DNA from 2 places in the Dechloromonas aquae genome. Region 1 is predicted to be linked to the other one. Evidence: riboswitches for the same ligand, from Rfam matches in the RefSeq annotation. Region 1 holds a riboswitch; the other holds the start of a gene.
What was found. A riboswitch is a leader RNA that binds a small molecule or an ion and turns the genes downstream of it on or off. The one in region 1 is predicted to bind glycine.
Positions count from the first base shown of each region.

Region 2: linked by a shared signal. The riboswitch ahead of VX159_RS08545 (trimeric intracellular cation channel family protein) and the one ahead of gcvT (glycine cleavage system aminomethyltransferase GcvT) in region 1 are both predicted to bind glycine.

Region 1 covers NZ_CP144212.1:1,382,152-1,389,423, reverse strand. The annotation lists gene VX159_RS06305 (L-threonylcarbamoyladenylate synthase) at 1-509, opposite strand, end outside; gene VX159_RS06300 (3',5'-nucleoside bisphosphate phosphatase) at 590-1,429, opposite strand; gene VX159_RS06295 (hypothetical protein) at 1,608-1,892, shown strand; gene VX159_RS06290 (response regulator) at 1,903-2,280, shown strand; gene VX159_RS06285 (STAS domain-containing protein) at 2,298-2,606, shown strand; gene VX159_RS06280 (VOC family protein) at 2,684-3,076, opposite strand; glycine riboswitch at 3,323-3,421, shown strand; glycine riboswitch at 3,429-3,508, shown strand; gene gcvT (glycine cleavage system aminomethyltransferase GcvT) at 3,596-4,687, shown strand; gene gcvH (glycine cleavage system protein GcvH) at 4,732-5,118, shown strand; gene gcvP (aminomethyl-transferring glycine dehydrogenase) at 5,379-7,272, shown strand, end outside.
Region 2 covers NZ_CP144212.1:1,874,343-1,881,614, forward strand. The annotation lists gene VX159_RS08520 (DUF802 domain-containing protein) at 1-441, shown strand, start outside; gene VX159_RS08525 (OmpA family protein) at 444-1,100, shown strand; gene VX159_RS08530 (DUF2894 domain-containing protein) at 1,093-1,995, shown strand; gene VX159_RS08535 (hypothetical protein) at 2,083-2,382, opposite strand; gene VX159_RS08540 (DUF3149 domain-containing protein) at 2,581-2,739, opposite strand; glycine riboswitch at 3,016-3,103, shown strand; gene VX159_RS08545 (trimeric intracellular cation channel family protein) at 3,336-3,950, shown strand; gene VX159_RS08550 (DUF4870 family protein) at 4,154-4,495, opposite strand; gene VX159_RS08555 (DEAD/DEAH box helicase) at 5,097-7,272, opposite strand, start outside.

The DNA.
Region 1 (7,272 bases):
CAGTCGATCTGATCCTCCAGGCGATCCTGAATTTCCCAACCTTCGGTCAGCGGCGCCTCGTCGCCCGGCAAATGCAAGGTACAGGTCAGCAGCGGCTCCCCCAATTCGGCAAGCAAGGCCAGCGCCACCGGATGATCGGGGATGCGCAGGCCGATGGTCTTGCGCTTGGGATGCATCACCCGGCGCGGCAATTCCTTGGAGCCTTCAAGGATAAACACGTAGGAACCCGGCGTCGTCGCCTTCAGCAGCCGATACTGGACGTTATCGACGCGGGCATAGTTGGCGATTTCGGAAAGATCGCGGCACATCAGCGTCAGATGGTGACGGTCGTCGATCTGGCGGATCAGGCGAATCCGGTCGAGTGCATCCTTGTCGCCGAGATGGCAGCCGAGCGCATAGCAGGAGTCGGTCGGCAAGGCGACGATCGCGCCGTTGCGAATGAATTCGACGGCTTGCACCAGCAGGCGCGGCTGCGGATTTTCAGGATGGATATTGACGACGCGGGCCATTGAACGGGAATAGGTAAAAGAGGAAAACCCAGAAGCTTATACGGAGATCGACAAATGCGACACAGCAACCGGTACTGCAGCTAGCGGAACAAGCGCCAGACCGGCTTCAGATCAAGCGGCAATTGAGCGACGCGACCAAGGTCGACATAACTTTCTTCCGGCCCATGAAAGTCCGATCCGCGCGATGCGTGGAAAGCGTAGTGCCGGGCCAACCGGGCAAAATGCAGCACATGGTCAGGCGAGTGACTGCCGCTGACCACTTCGATCCCCTGCCCGCCAAGCGCCTTGAAGTCATCGAGCAAGCGCCGCATGTCGCCTCCGGACAGTTTGTAGCGCCCCGGATGCGCCACCACCGCCACGCCGCCGGCTGCTGTAATCCAGCCCACCGCCTCCTCCAGCGTCGCCCAGCGATGATCGACATAGCCCGGCTTGCCCGGCGTCAGGTAATACTGGAACACACCGCCAACATCCTTGGCGATGCCGATCGAAACCAGGTAGCGGGCAAAATGTGCACGCGAAATCAGGTCCGGATTGGTGGCATAGCGCAGTGCCCCTTCGTAGACGCCGGGGATACCGATTGCCGCCAGGGCTTCGCCCATCCGCCGCGCCCGCTCGACCCGCCCGAGGCGCAAAGCCTCCAGTCCGCCGGACAAATCCGGATGCGCCGGATCGAAGCCGACACCGACGATATGAATCGGCGTGGTCCGCCACTCAATCGAAATTTCCACCCCCGGCACAAAGGCCAGCCCGCAATCGGCAGCGGCAGTCGCCGCCTCGGCAAGCCCGCCCAGCGTGTCATGATCGGTCAGCGCCCAGCAATCGACGCCATTGGCCGCCGCCCGACGCGCCACCTCGCCCGGCGGCAGCAAACCGTCGGAAGCGGTCGAATGACAATGGAAATCGAAATTGGCAGGCGTCACGGAAAAATCACGGCAGGGCAAAGGTTTATTTTATCACGAAGGTCCGGGCATCCCCGGCAGCCGGCAGCCGCGACGAATGGCGCAAATACCGGGGGCCAGCGGCAGCACATTCAGCCACCCCCAAAATGAGTAATCCACCCTTTGGAGATGCACCACGAAGGGGGGCAGCCGCAGCCAGTTGCTGCGAAAGTGCAACACCTACTCGATCGCCCAGTACCTCGGCATCCCGCAGGAAACCGCCCGGCGCAAGATTCGGCTGCTGATCGATCGTGGCTGGGTACTCAAGGAGAGCGACGGTTCGCTGATCATTTCTGCCGCCTGCGAGGCCGAATTCAAGCAGGAGTTCATTACCGAAACCATGCGCGATTTTGTCAGCACGGCGCGCGCGGTCTTTTCCATGCTGGGAATCGAAGTCAAACCCGAGCTCCTTCCATCGGCCCCACAGGCGCCCGAACAGCCATGAGTGCGAACAGATGAAACAGCGGCCACTGCGCGCCCTGATCGTTGACGACCTGAACGTCATTCGCCACATTTTGATGCTGACTCTGAAAAACCACGGCTTTGAAGTCATGGGCGCCAGCGAAGGCCGGGTCGCACTCGACTGGCTGGCAAAAAAACGCTTCGATCTGGTCCTCTGTGACTGGAACATGCCGCGCATGAATGGTAGCGAACTGGTCACCGCAATCCGGGCCAGGCATAAGGACATTCCCATCATCATGGTCACAGCCGAGGGCGACCCCCAACTGGTCAAGGAATTACTGGCCCTCGGGGTGAATGGCTACGTTATCAAGCCATTCCGGATTGACACCCTGCTCGCTGCAGTCAGAAAAATCTTTCCCGACCTGGAATAACCCACTCCCCCCTCACCATGAAAATCGACATTTCCAGCCAGGTCAGCAATCACCAACTGACCATCCGGATCGCCGGTCACTTTACTTTCCTGGCCCACGGCGAATTCAGGAAGTCATTTCAGGGTTTGCTGAACGAGCAGATCGCCGAAGTAACGCTCGACTTCGCCGGACTCGACTACATCGACAGTTCGGCGCTGGGATTGCTGCTGACTTTGCGGGCTGCGGCTGAAAAGCTGCCGCGCAAAATCAGGATCATCAACAGCCCCCCCAAGGTCAAAGGCATCCTCAAGATCGCCAACTTCGAGCGTCTCTTCGACATCGCCTAGCCCGCCGCCACCAACGCTCCCCAAGGGGAAAACGGCATACGGGCCAGTGACCGTAAACCATGCCGCAAACGCTGCACTCAGTCGCGGAAATAGGGTTTGAATTCCGCCGCCGGCTCGCGCTCGGAATAGATGTAGAGAACCACCCCATTCGGGTCCTGCACGGCAAAACCGCGGTCACCCCAGGGGTGATCTTCGAGTGGTACCACCGGCGTCAGGCCCGAGGCCATCAAGGCAGCGAATTCGGCATCGACATCGGCAACGCAGAAGTTGTAGGTCAACCCGGCCGGGTTGCATGGCGGCTGCTCCGGCTGCGGCGCCATGAACTGCAACGAGGCGCCGGAACCGAACTGTAGATTGACGTACCAGCCGCAATCGAAGGTGACCCGGGCGGCAAAGTGGCGCAGATAAAAATCGCGGGATGCCGCAACCTTGTCGGTAATGATGCACGGAGACAACGCTGTCGCTTGCATGATCACTCCTCTGTTCCGGGGGCCACGAAACCGGCCACCCGCTCTTTACAATGCCGCCAGTCTATTACAAATGCGTGCGCAGGACAGCGCACGTCAGCCGGGCCATCACTTTGGCAAAATTTGGCCGACAGCCACGGTCGACCGTGAAAGTCGCTGTTTTTTCCCTGCCCGCCACTGGCCATTGTGCTCGGGCAAGCTCCGCCTGCGCGGGCGGTTGCCCTCCCCCGGCTTTGCCGCTATAGTGCGCCCCGTTCTGTGGGAGAGCGCGGAGACCGCCACGGTCAACCGCCGCCGAAGGCGCAATTTCACCCGAAAACGCTCAGGCAAAAGGACCGCACAACTGCCGGCATGCCGGTAAAACTCTGGAGAGCGGCGTCAACAGCGCCCACCGATGGGGCAAATCTCTCAGGTATCGAGGACAGAGGGGTGAAACGAAAAGATCCGGCTTGCTCCGGATGTTTCCGTTTCACCCCTTTTTTCGTTTCCCAAATGGCTTTTTCAGGCCGCGAAAGGATGGATATGCTGAAGAAAACGGTTCTCAACGCCGCGCACCGCGCGCTCAATGCCCGGATGGTCGATTTTGGCGGCTGGGACATGCCGGTCAATTACGGCTCGCAGATCGAGGAACACCACGCCGTGCGTAATGATTGCGGGATGTTCGACGTCTCGCACATGTGCCCGGTCGATCTGGTCGGCGCCGACTGCCGCGCCTTCCTCTCGCGCCTGGTCGCCAACGACGTCGCCAAGCTGACCGTCTCCGGCAAGGCGCTCTACTCGGCCATGCTCAACGACGCCGGCGGCGTGATCGACGACCTGATCATCTATTTCCTGACTGACACGAAGTTCCGCATCGTGGTCAATGCCGGCACCGCCGAGAAGGATCTGGCCTGGATGCAGGCCAAGGCCGCCGAGTGGAAGCTGGATGTCAGCATCAGCCAGCGCCGCGACGGTGAAAACAATCTCGGCATCATCGCCGTGCAAGGCCCGAACGCCCGCGCCAAGGTCTGGCAGGTGCTGCCGCAGGCCAAGGCCGCGACCGAAGGGCTGAAGGCCTTCTTCGCCGCCGAAGTCGACCAGTACTTCATCGCCAGCACCGGCTACACCGGCGAAGACGGCTACGAAATCATGCTCCCGGCCGCTGAGGCCGAAGGCCTGTGGAATGCGCTGAAGGATGCCGGCGTCGCCCCCTGCGGTCTCGGCGCCCGCGACACCCTGCGCCTGGAGGCCGGGATGAATCTCTACGGCCAGGACATGGACGAGACGGTTTCGCCGCTCGACGCCGGTCTGGCCTGGACCGTCGCGATGAAAGACGCCCGCGAATTTGTCGGTAAAGCGGCGTTGACCGCAAATGGCCAGAAACAGCAGTTCCTCGGCCTGATCCTGCTCGACAAGGGCGTGCTGCGCGGCCACCAGAAGGTGGTCACCGCCCAGGGCGACGGCGAAATCACCTCCGGCTCGTTCTCGCCGACGCTGCAACAGTCGATTGCGCTGGCCCGCCTGCCGCTCGGCGTGCAGATCGGCGACGAAGTCAGCGTCGATATCCGTGGCAAACTGCTCAAGGCCAAGGTCACCAAGCCGGTCTTTGCCCGCAACGGCAAAGCGGTTCAATAAGCTCGCAAGGCTTGCACAAAATCTCACCCATTCAGGAGAAAACCATGTCCAACGTCCCGTCCAACCTCAAGTACGCCGCTTCGCACGAGTGGGTTCTCGTCAATGACGACGGCACCGTCACCATCGGCATCACCGACCACGCGCAAGAAGCGCTGGGCGATCTGGTCTTTGTCGAACTGCCGGAAGTCGGCGCGCATTACGCCGCCGAAAAGGAAATCGCCGTCGTTGAATCGGTCAAGGCCGCTGCCGACGTGTACGCCCCGATTGCCGGCACCGTCACCGAAGTAAACCAGGCCGCCGCCGACGCGCCGGAAGCGGTCAATGCCGACGCCTACGCCGCCTGGCTGTTCAAGCTGAAGCCGGACAACCTGGCCGACGTCGACGCCCTGCTCGACGCCGCCGGCTACCAGGCTGTCGCCGACGCCGCCTAAACCCAGGCTTTTACCGGCGCTTTCGCCCGCGTTTTTGCCTGCATTTTTGCCAAAAGTCCCGGCGGACCGTGAACATCACCGATACACCGGGATTTTTCCGGCCACGGCAGGCCGCGCCTGCTGCCCGGCCGCCGCTGGCTGGCCCGAACCGGCGCCAACACCGCCGCGCAGGCCGCGACCACAGCAAACAGACTGAGCCCCCGCGCCGGCCCGCCGTTTAGCCAGACCTTTACCGCCCCACCTTGCGAGACCGAATTTCCATGAGCACGCCTTCCTCGACCCTGCCGCTTGCCGCGCTGGAACAGCACGACGAATTCATTCACCGCCACATCGGCCCCTGCGCTGCCGAAGCCACCGAGATGCTGGCCGCCATCGGCGCCGAGAGCATCGAACAGCTGATCGACCAGACCGTCCCGGCGGCCATCCGCCTGCCGGCCGACCTGCCGCTGCCCGCCCCCAAGCGCGAGCACGAAGCGCTGGCCGAACTGAAGGCCATCGCCAGCAAGAACGTGATCGCCCGTTCCTGCATCGGCATGGGCTATTACGACACGCTGACGCCCAAGGTCATCCTGCGCAACGTCATGGAAAACCCCGGCTGGTACACCGCCTACACGCCCTACCAGGCCGAAATCGCCCAGGGCCGCCTGGAAGCGCTGATGAACTTCCAGCAGATGGTGGTCGACCTGACCGGTCTGGAAATCGCCAACGCCTCGCTGCTCGACGAAGCCACCGCCGCCGCCGAAGCGATGACCATGGCCCGCCGCGCCTCCAAGTCCAAGTCCAACCGCTTCCTGGTCGACGCCAACTGCTTCCCGCAGACCATCGACGTGGTCAAGACCCGCGCCGGCTATTTCGGCTTCGAGCTGGTGATCGACACGGTCGACGCGCAAAAAGATCAAGAATTCTTCGGCGCCCTGCTGCAATACCCGGGCGACAACGGCGAAGTGCGCGACCTCACCGACGTGATCGCCAGCCTCAAGGCCAAGGGCGCCTGTGTCGCCGTCGCCACCGACCTGATGGCGCTGGTGCTGCTCAAATCGCCGGGCGCGATGGGCGCCGACATCGCCCTCGGTTCCAGCCAGCGCTTCGGCATCCCGATGGGCTTCGGCGGCCCGCACGCCGCCTTCTTCGCCACCCGCGAAGCCAACGTCCGCTCGATGCCGGGCCGCATCATCGGCGTCTCCAAAGATGCGCGCGGCAAGACCGCCTACCGCATGACGCTGCAGACGCGCGAACAGCACATCCGCCGCGAAAAGGCCAACTCCAACATCTGTACCTCGCAGGTGCTGCTCGCCAACATGGCCGGCATGTACGCCGTCTATCACGGCCCGCAAGGCTTGCAGACCATCGCCCAGCGCGTCCACCGCCTGACCGGTATTCTGGTCGAAGGCCTGAAAAAAGCCGGCGTGACCGTGTCGACCGTGAATTTCTTCGACACCGTGCAGATTCGCACCGACAAGACCGTCGCCGGCTACAACCTGCGTCCGGTGGCGCCGGGCGTGCAAGGCATTTCGCTCGACGAAACCAGCACCGCCGCCGATGTCGCCGCGCTGCTGCAAGGCCTCACCGGCCAGCAGTTTGATCTTGCCGCCCTCGACGCCGCCGCTGCCGCCAACAGCCCGCTGACGGGTCTGCTGCGCGCCGACGCCGTGCTCACCCACCCGGTGTTCAACACCCACCACACCGAGCACGAAATGCTGCGCTACCTGAAGGCGCTGCAGAACAAGGACCTGGCGCTCGACCACTCGATGATCTCGCTCGGCTCCTGCACCATGAAGCTGAACGCCACCAGCGAAATGATCCCGGTCACCTGGCCGGAATTCGGCGGCATTCATCCGTTTGCCCCGGCCGAGCAGACCGCCGGCTATCTGGAAATGATCGCCAGCCTGACCGACTGGCTGAAGACCGTGACCGGCTTCGACGCCATCTGCATGCAGCCGAACTCCGGCGCCCAGGGCGAATACGCCGGCCTGGTGGCGATTGCCCGCTACCACGCCAGCCGTGGCGAAGCCCACCGCAACGTCTGCCTGATCCCGAAGTCGGCGCACGGCACCAACCCGGCCACCGCCCAGATGTGCAACATGAAGGTCGTCGTCGTCGATTGCGACGACAACGGTAACGTCGATGTCGCCGACCTGAAGGCCAAGGCCGAAG
Region 2 (7,272 bases), 490 kb from region 1:
GAAACCCTGAGCAGCCTGCTCGACGCGATCAACCATGCCTCGACCGAACAACGCACCGCCATCGACGGGCTGGTCAGCGCCGCCGCCGGGCTGCTCGAACGCAGCGGCCAGCAATTCGCCGCACAGGTCGGCAGCGAAGCCGGCAAGCTGGTCGAGATCGGCGCTGGCATCGCCGGCGGCGCGCTCGAAGTGGCCAGCCTGGGCGCTGCCTTCGACAGCGCGGTGAACCGCTTTGCCGAATCGAACGACAAGATGATGAGCACGCTACAGCGGATCGAAGGCGCGCTGGCCAAGTCGCTGACCCGCAGCGACGAGCAACTTGCCTACTACGTCGCGCAGGCCCGCGAAATCATCGACCTCAGCATCCTCTCGCAGAAGAAGATGGTCGATGACCTGCAACGCGTGGCCAGCGGCACCGCTGCGCTCAACGCCGAGGCCTGAGCATGCAGGGCATCGATAGCGGCCACGAATCCGACGCACTGGAGGCGACGCCGGTCTGGGCGGTCTTCGGCGACCTGATGTCCGGCCTGCTCGGCGCCTTCGTGCTGATCCTGGTCGGCGTGCTCGGCGTGCAGCTGGAGCTGGTGAGCAGCCTGGAAGCCGAAATCGCCAAGCGCCAGCAGGAAGAACAACGTCGCCTGGCGCTGGAAAAGGCGCTGGCCGGGCCACTGGCCTCGGGCCGGGTGACCCTCGCCAACGGCAAGATCGGGATCAGCGGCAACGTGCTTTTCGCGCTCAATTCCGACCACCTGCAGCCGGAAGGCCGGCAGGTGCTGAAAGGCCTGGCTGCGCCAATTTCCGCCTACCTGGGCGCCAGCGGCCAGATGCTGATGGTCAGCGGCTTCACCGACGACATGCCGGTGCGCGGCAGCAACAGCAAATTTGCCGACAACTGGGAGCTCTCGGCCCAGCGCGCGCTGACCGTAACCCGCACGCTGATCGAGGAAGGCGTGCCGGCCGACGCGATCTTTGCCGCCGCCTTCGGTGCACAGCAGCCGGTCGCCGCCAACAGCGACGCCGAGGGGCGGGCCAAAAACCGCCGGGTCGAAATGGCGCCGGTACCCAAATCGAGCCCGAGCGAGAAGCCGAACCATGGCTGAACCCCAGGCAGAATCACCGCCAGCACGGCCGGCCGGCTTGCCAGCCGAGTTAGCGACAAACTCGGTTGCAAGCTCAGCGACCGATTCAGCAGCCAACTCAGCAGACCATTCACCGGCTGCCCCGACCACTGAATCAGCCACCCAAGCCCTAGCCACAGCCTCGTTCGCCGCGCCCTCTCCGGCCCCCGGCGACAGCCCTGCCGAGGTCTTCGCCCAGGCCCCGACGGCAGCACCAGACAACCCGGCGGCCCGGCTGGCCCCGCTGCCTTATGCCCGCCGCCAGGCGCTGAGCCGTCTTGCCGAAGCCCAGCCAGGCATCGTTCAGGAACGACTGCAGGCCCGCCTGCAAGCGCTGACGGCGCAAATCGAGCAAATGCAAGCGGCCGCGACGGCGCCCCCTCCGGCCGCCAGCGCAACGGCCGTGGCCGAACCCGCCAGCCCGCTCGCCGAACTGCTGGCTTACATCGGCGAGCAGGCCTTGCCTGACCTCCCCTTTGCCGAGCAAAAATCCCGTATTTCCACGGTCGACCGTGGAAATAGCGAAAAAAGCAGCGCGCCGCTGCCCATCGGCCAAAGCACCGCCGCACCGGAACTCAAGGCGGTGGCCTATTTCCGCGACGCCTGGTCACGCCTCAGCACCGAACAGCAACTGACGCAAACCCTGGCCCAGGCCCCGGAAAACGCCGGCCCGATGAACTCGCAGCATCTGGTGCTGCGCAGCCTGCAAGTGATGCGCGAGGTCGCCCCGGACTATCTGCAGGGCTTCATGTCCTACATCGACACCCTGATCTGGCTGGAGCAGGTCGACCCGACCCGCATCCCGGCCAAGGCCGCCGGCGAAAGCGACAAGAAACCGCGCAGCAGCAAGCGCCCGGCGAGCAAACGCCAGGCCTGAGCAGCCACCCGGAATTATGACAAACGACTGTTTTCCCCATCCGGTCAGTAAGTTATGGTCAAGACACACTGTCTTTCCCCGGGGGAGCTATAGTTCCCCAACGGCCAACGCTAATGTAGTAGCGTCAACCTGCCGGCCGGCTCGACCACGCTGACAGGCGGGGATGGCGGCAGCAACGGCAGTGCCAGCGACACCCTGCCCGCCGATCTCGGCTTCATCCTGCACGGCGACAACAGCGTCGAATACCCGACCAGCGCAATCGATTCCGCCTATGACTACAACACGCTGATGCTGCTTGGCGTATCCGGCACTCCGCTCAGAACCGCCAACCGGAACACCGGAAAACAGAAAATGCCCGTTGTCACGGTCGACCGTGACAACGGGCATTTTTCCCTCTGATCCCCTCCCGGGAAAGGCCGGGCGACTCCGGATCGGCTGTGCTCAGTCGCTTCGCCAGCGGGGGATGCTTGCCGCGTGCCCCTGGGAGGAGTAGGCACGCGGGGGAAGCCCGCAGCACAGCAGATACCGAAAGTCGCCCTCCTTTGGACGACCAAGGGGGATCGGTCGTTCTTTACCGTGCGCCGCTCAGCGAGTGAGCGGCCCGGCGCCGGAATTCCTGGCGGCGTCTTCCTTCATGTGCTTGAGCGCATAACCGCCGATGTACCACGCCATCCCGAGGATGAAGACGATGGTAAACAAGCTCAGCAAGCCGATATCCGAGGTCAGCAACAACTCCCATGCCATGATGCGTTCTCCCTGTTTCTGTCGTTGAGTGATGGATCAAACACAAACCACCCCCAGCCTTTTGCACAAGCCATGCCAGAATCAAGAACACAATCACAACCCATTGATTAAATTTAACAAAACAAAAAACAAAGCTTTCTTTCCCGCCCCTGGCCGCCGGCTTTTACCCGCCCCCGGTCAAAACTGACCGCCAGCAATGGCAGTAAGCACCAATTCTGACAAATCGACCTTGCGCCCTTCCCCGCTTGACGCGGCTCGCCGCGTTTGCCGATAATCGCCGCCTCTGCGGGAGAGCGGGCTGCAACAGCCCCGCCGAAGGCGCAAACTCCCATAATCGCTCAGGCTCAGGAACCGCAGGACCGTTACGCTAACTGGAGAGAAGCCGGCCGCCGCTGCGGTGCGGGACTCACCGAAGGGGCAGGCACCTGGTGCCGAAACTCTCAGGTAAAAGGACAGGGGGAGAAGCACCACCCTGCTGCCGGCACCGCGATTGCGGCCGGCCCTGACCTGTGAGCCCTGCCATGCCCGTCCTTGCCTTTCCCTGGTCGCCCTCCGGCGCCGTCGTCACCGCCCTCGCCCCCCTGACCACGGTCGACATCCTGCCCGGCATCTACCTGATTGCGATTGCCGCCGAGGCGATCTCCGGCGCCCTGGCCGCCGGGCGCCGGCAAATGGATATTTTCGGGGTCGCCGTCATTGCCTTTGTCACCGCGCTTGGCGGCGGCACCTTGCGCGACGTGATTCTCGGCAATTTTCCGGTGGGCTGGACGCAGCACCCGGAATACGTCGCGCTGGTGCTAGGTGCCGGCCTGCTGACGCCGCTGGTCGCCCGCCACCTGCATCACCTCAAGCATCTCTTCCTCAGCCTTGATGCGCTCGGCTTGGTCGCCTTTTCGCTGATCGGCTGCAGCATCGCGCAAAAACTCGGCTACTCGCCGCTGATCGCGGTCATGGCCGGCATGCTCACCGGCATCAGCGGCGGCGTGATCCGCGACGTGCTGTGCAACCAGGTGCCGGTCGTCTTCCGCCGCGAACTCTACGCCAGCGTCTCGCTGGCTGTCTGCCTGCTTTTTCTGGCGCTGCAAGCCCTCGGACTGGAGCGCAACGGCAATGTCCTGCTCTGCTTTGCCGCCGGCTTCAGCTTCCGCATGCTGGCGCTACACCGCGCCTGGCGGCTGCCGACCTTCAGCTACGCGCAACGCTGGGAGTAAAACCGGCTCAAGCCGGCGCCGGGCAGGCCAACCCGGCAAACACCCCGGCCAGGCACGCCACCTTGGCCGCCGCTGCCGTTCGGCAAGGCGCAGCCCCGGCATCGTTCCGGCAAACAAAAAAGCGATGCCGGAACGCACCGCCACCCTTGCCCCACTACCCAAGCCGCGCCACGCAATAGCGGCCCGCCTGAGCCGGCAGCGGGCTACGGGTACATCGGCTTGCCGTCGTTGAGGTAGAGCCAGCCCTTGACGACCCGGTAGATCAGCCAGATGCCGTTGGCCGCCAGCACCAGCCAGCCGACCAGCAGGATGAAAGTCAGCCAGCCGACAGCCATCCACAGCAGCCCGAACCAGAAGGTGCGAATCTGCCAGCGAAAATGGCTTTCGAGATAAGTCCCGAGCACATCGTCGCGCTTGACGTAATTGACGATGATCGCCACCACCGCCGTCACCCCGAACAGGCAGGAAGCCGCGTACAAGGCATACAACACCGTGGTCAGGGTTTTTGCCGACTGCAGCCGCTGCTCGTCACTCAAGACATCCATCGCGCTCTCCTCCCGCCACCGACCGCGCAGTCGGCAGAAAAAAACGTCAAATCCACGGTCGACCGTGGCAGAAGCAAAAAACCGCCGCCACGACTCAGCAAGGGCTGCAGGGTACCGCATTCCGCCGGCTTGCAGCACCCTGCCTGGGGAGGCTTCCAGCGGCCATCCAGCCAATCAGGCCAGGGGAAAGCTTTAACAAAGCATTCCTTATTAAAACTTTTGCAAGTTAGGTTTAACAAACAGCTGATCATCCAGTCTTTGATGAGAAAAACCGACCCTCACCCGCGCCTGCAACAAAGCTGCCGCCCAATACTGGGCTGGACTCAGTACTCGACGAAGCTGAAGCAGTAACGGGCTTGTGGGAGTGTTGGCGGGGGCGATACCGGATGTACGAATTTACTAAAAGGGCGCCGAACTCTGCAGGCTGGCGGAGATGAACCGAAAAGCCCACACTGCCCGGAATGATGCTTGACCCGATCGCTGCCATTGAGGAAGCTGCTTAGCCCAGAAAGCGGCCGTAGAGGCTATTCAAAGAGCTCGGCCTTTGCTGACATTGAGCCAGCAGCTAGGCTATGGCGGCAGCACACCGTTTAACTGCCGTTCAGTCATAGTCGCTGGCCCACGTGCCCTCGTATAGCCCCTTCGCACTGCTTGCTTCCTTGATAGCTTGGCGCACATCAGGGCGCTTCAAGTCCAGCACACGCAACTTGCCACACGCTTCTGCAACGGACTCAATACGCCGGTAAGCACCGCCATAGAGTTCAGCATAGGTTGCCAGCCCCTTCAGCTTTGGAAGGGCATCAGCCAAGTGCAAGCCATGAGGATCGACTAAATCCACCACTACCTTGCCGTCCTGCTCGGCGAAGAAGATAAAGTCGGGGCGAACGATTTGGTATTGCTCATCCTCCACGTAGGCGATACCTAGCGATGACTGCCCCGGCTGTTGTGGATTCCGATACCAGAATTGGAAGCCGGTGCGCCTCATCTCTGCCTCAATAACAGCGGGCTCCCAACTGCTCTTAAACTCAGTGGGGTATTTCCCATCCTTGTCGCAAAGCAGATGGTTCTTCCAGATTGGGAAGGCAATTTCCTTGTCGTTTTCGCGTGCTTTGGTTGCCTCGTAGCGGGATTCGGGTTTTGCCAAATTGACACTCTGTGGCTCGGTGCTCATCTCGATGATTTGCCGATAAGATTCTTTCCTGTCGTCGCTGAGCACCTTGATCTGTGATGCATAAGCCGTCAGCCACGCCTTTGCCAGCTTGTCAGCCTCTGCATCAAAGTAAGCCTGCACCTCTGTAACCAGCCCGAGGCCAGCTACGGTGACACGAGCCTCCACGATGGCCTCCAAGAATTCCTCGGGGTCGTCGTCAACGCTTGCAACTTTCTTCGCCAGATGCTCGACGTAGGTACGGGCAATGTCCGGGCTGAAAATGCGTGCCGCGCGCCTAAAGGCATCGTCAATCACCGCTACATCGGCGTCTTCCCAGAAATCGTCAAAGCTCTTTGCCTTGCCCTTCATGTCGGCGATTACCGTCTTGCCATCCACGGTCATCACCGATTTGCGCTTTGCCTCAATCTTCTCTTTCTGACTTTCCTGAAAAGTGTCCAGCGCCTTATGCATCTCGGCATGAGCCTGTCTGCCTGCGCGAGGAAGGATGTCATCGGACGCCAATTCATGTGCCAGCGCAGTCAATCGTTTCGCCGGTTTCGCACCGCGTTGCGGGCGGGTCTGTGATGGCAGAGACTCGAAGGCATCCCAAACTGCTACCGATGCTTCTGGGTTGGGTTTCAACTCAACATAGTCGATGAGAATGCGCCCCGAAGGCGGTGCCGAATCGTCGCCCGTCATCAAGGCATCGACAACTTCTTCCACTGTCTTCTTGCTGAACTTCGGTAGCAGACAGTCCACGGCATTCAATCGATCGTTGCCAGGGATACGGCGTGCCAACGGAGATCGCACCATGCGCCCCAGCAACTGAGTAATGTGGGTGCGGTCGCTGGCAGCTCGGAATGACACCATCACTTCAGCGCGAGGGCAATCCCAGCCGGTGCTAATTGCGTCCTTTGCAATCAGAATTCGAATCCAGGTCGATTCCTGCACACGTTGGGGTTCGATGTACGGCACGTCGCGGTTGCCGAAGCGCTGTGTCGTATGTTCGCCAAAAACATGGGCCACACTGGTAGCTGGCAACTCGGGGGAACGCTCGAAGATGGTATCCAGCGCGCGCCCTATTTCATTCGGGTCGGGCGTGTTGGGAACCTGCAACACCATCAGTGGAACAACAACGTGCGCCTCTTCTTGCTGTTTGGCGTACTCCGCCCAAGCGGTGCTCGACTCCTTGAGTTTGTCGGTCGCGCGCCGTACCAGCACGGTATCGAAATCCCCGACTTCATCTGGAATATCCAGCAAGATCGTATCCTTGATGAGGCCGGACTCTTGAACCTTGGACGCATCTACCACGACGTTCGGCAATTTGATGTGCTTGCCAGCGAACTCAATGGCTTTGTTGAAACGCTCCACCGTCGCAGAGATGCCCCAAACTGCGGGAATGCCAGGCACGCCGCCAGCTCCATTTATGAGGCGCTGAACGATGGTCCCCTTTTCCTTCGGCGTAGCGTTGCCCATGCCGCGATGTGCTTCATCTAATACCAGATAAAGCGTCAGCTCTGGGTCTTCGATGGTGTTTTTGATCGTGTCCCAAATTGTGTAGGCCCGCAGATCGGGACGGGTTTCCGGTAGCAGGTTGCCTGCTTTGGCTTCCAGTTCTTCTTGGTCG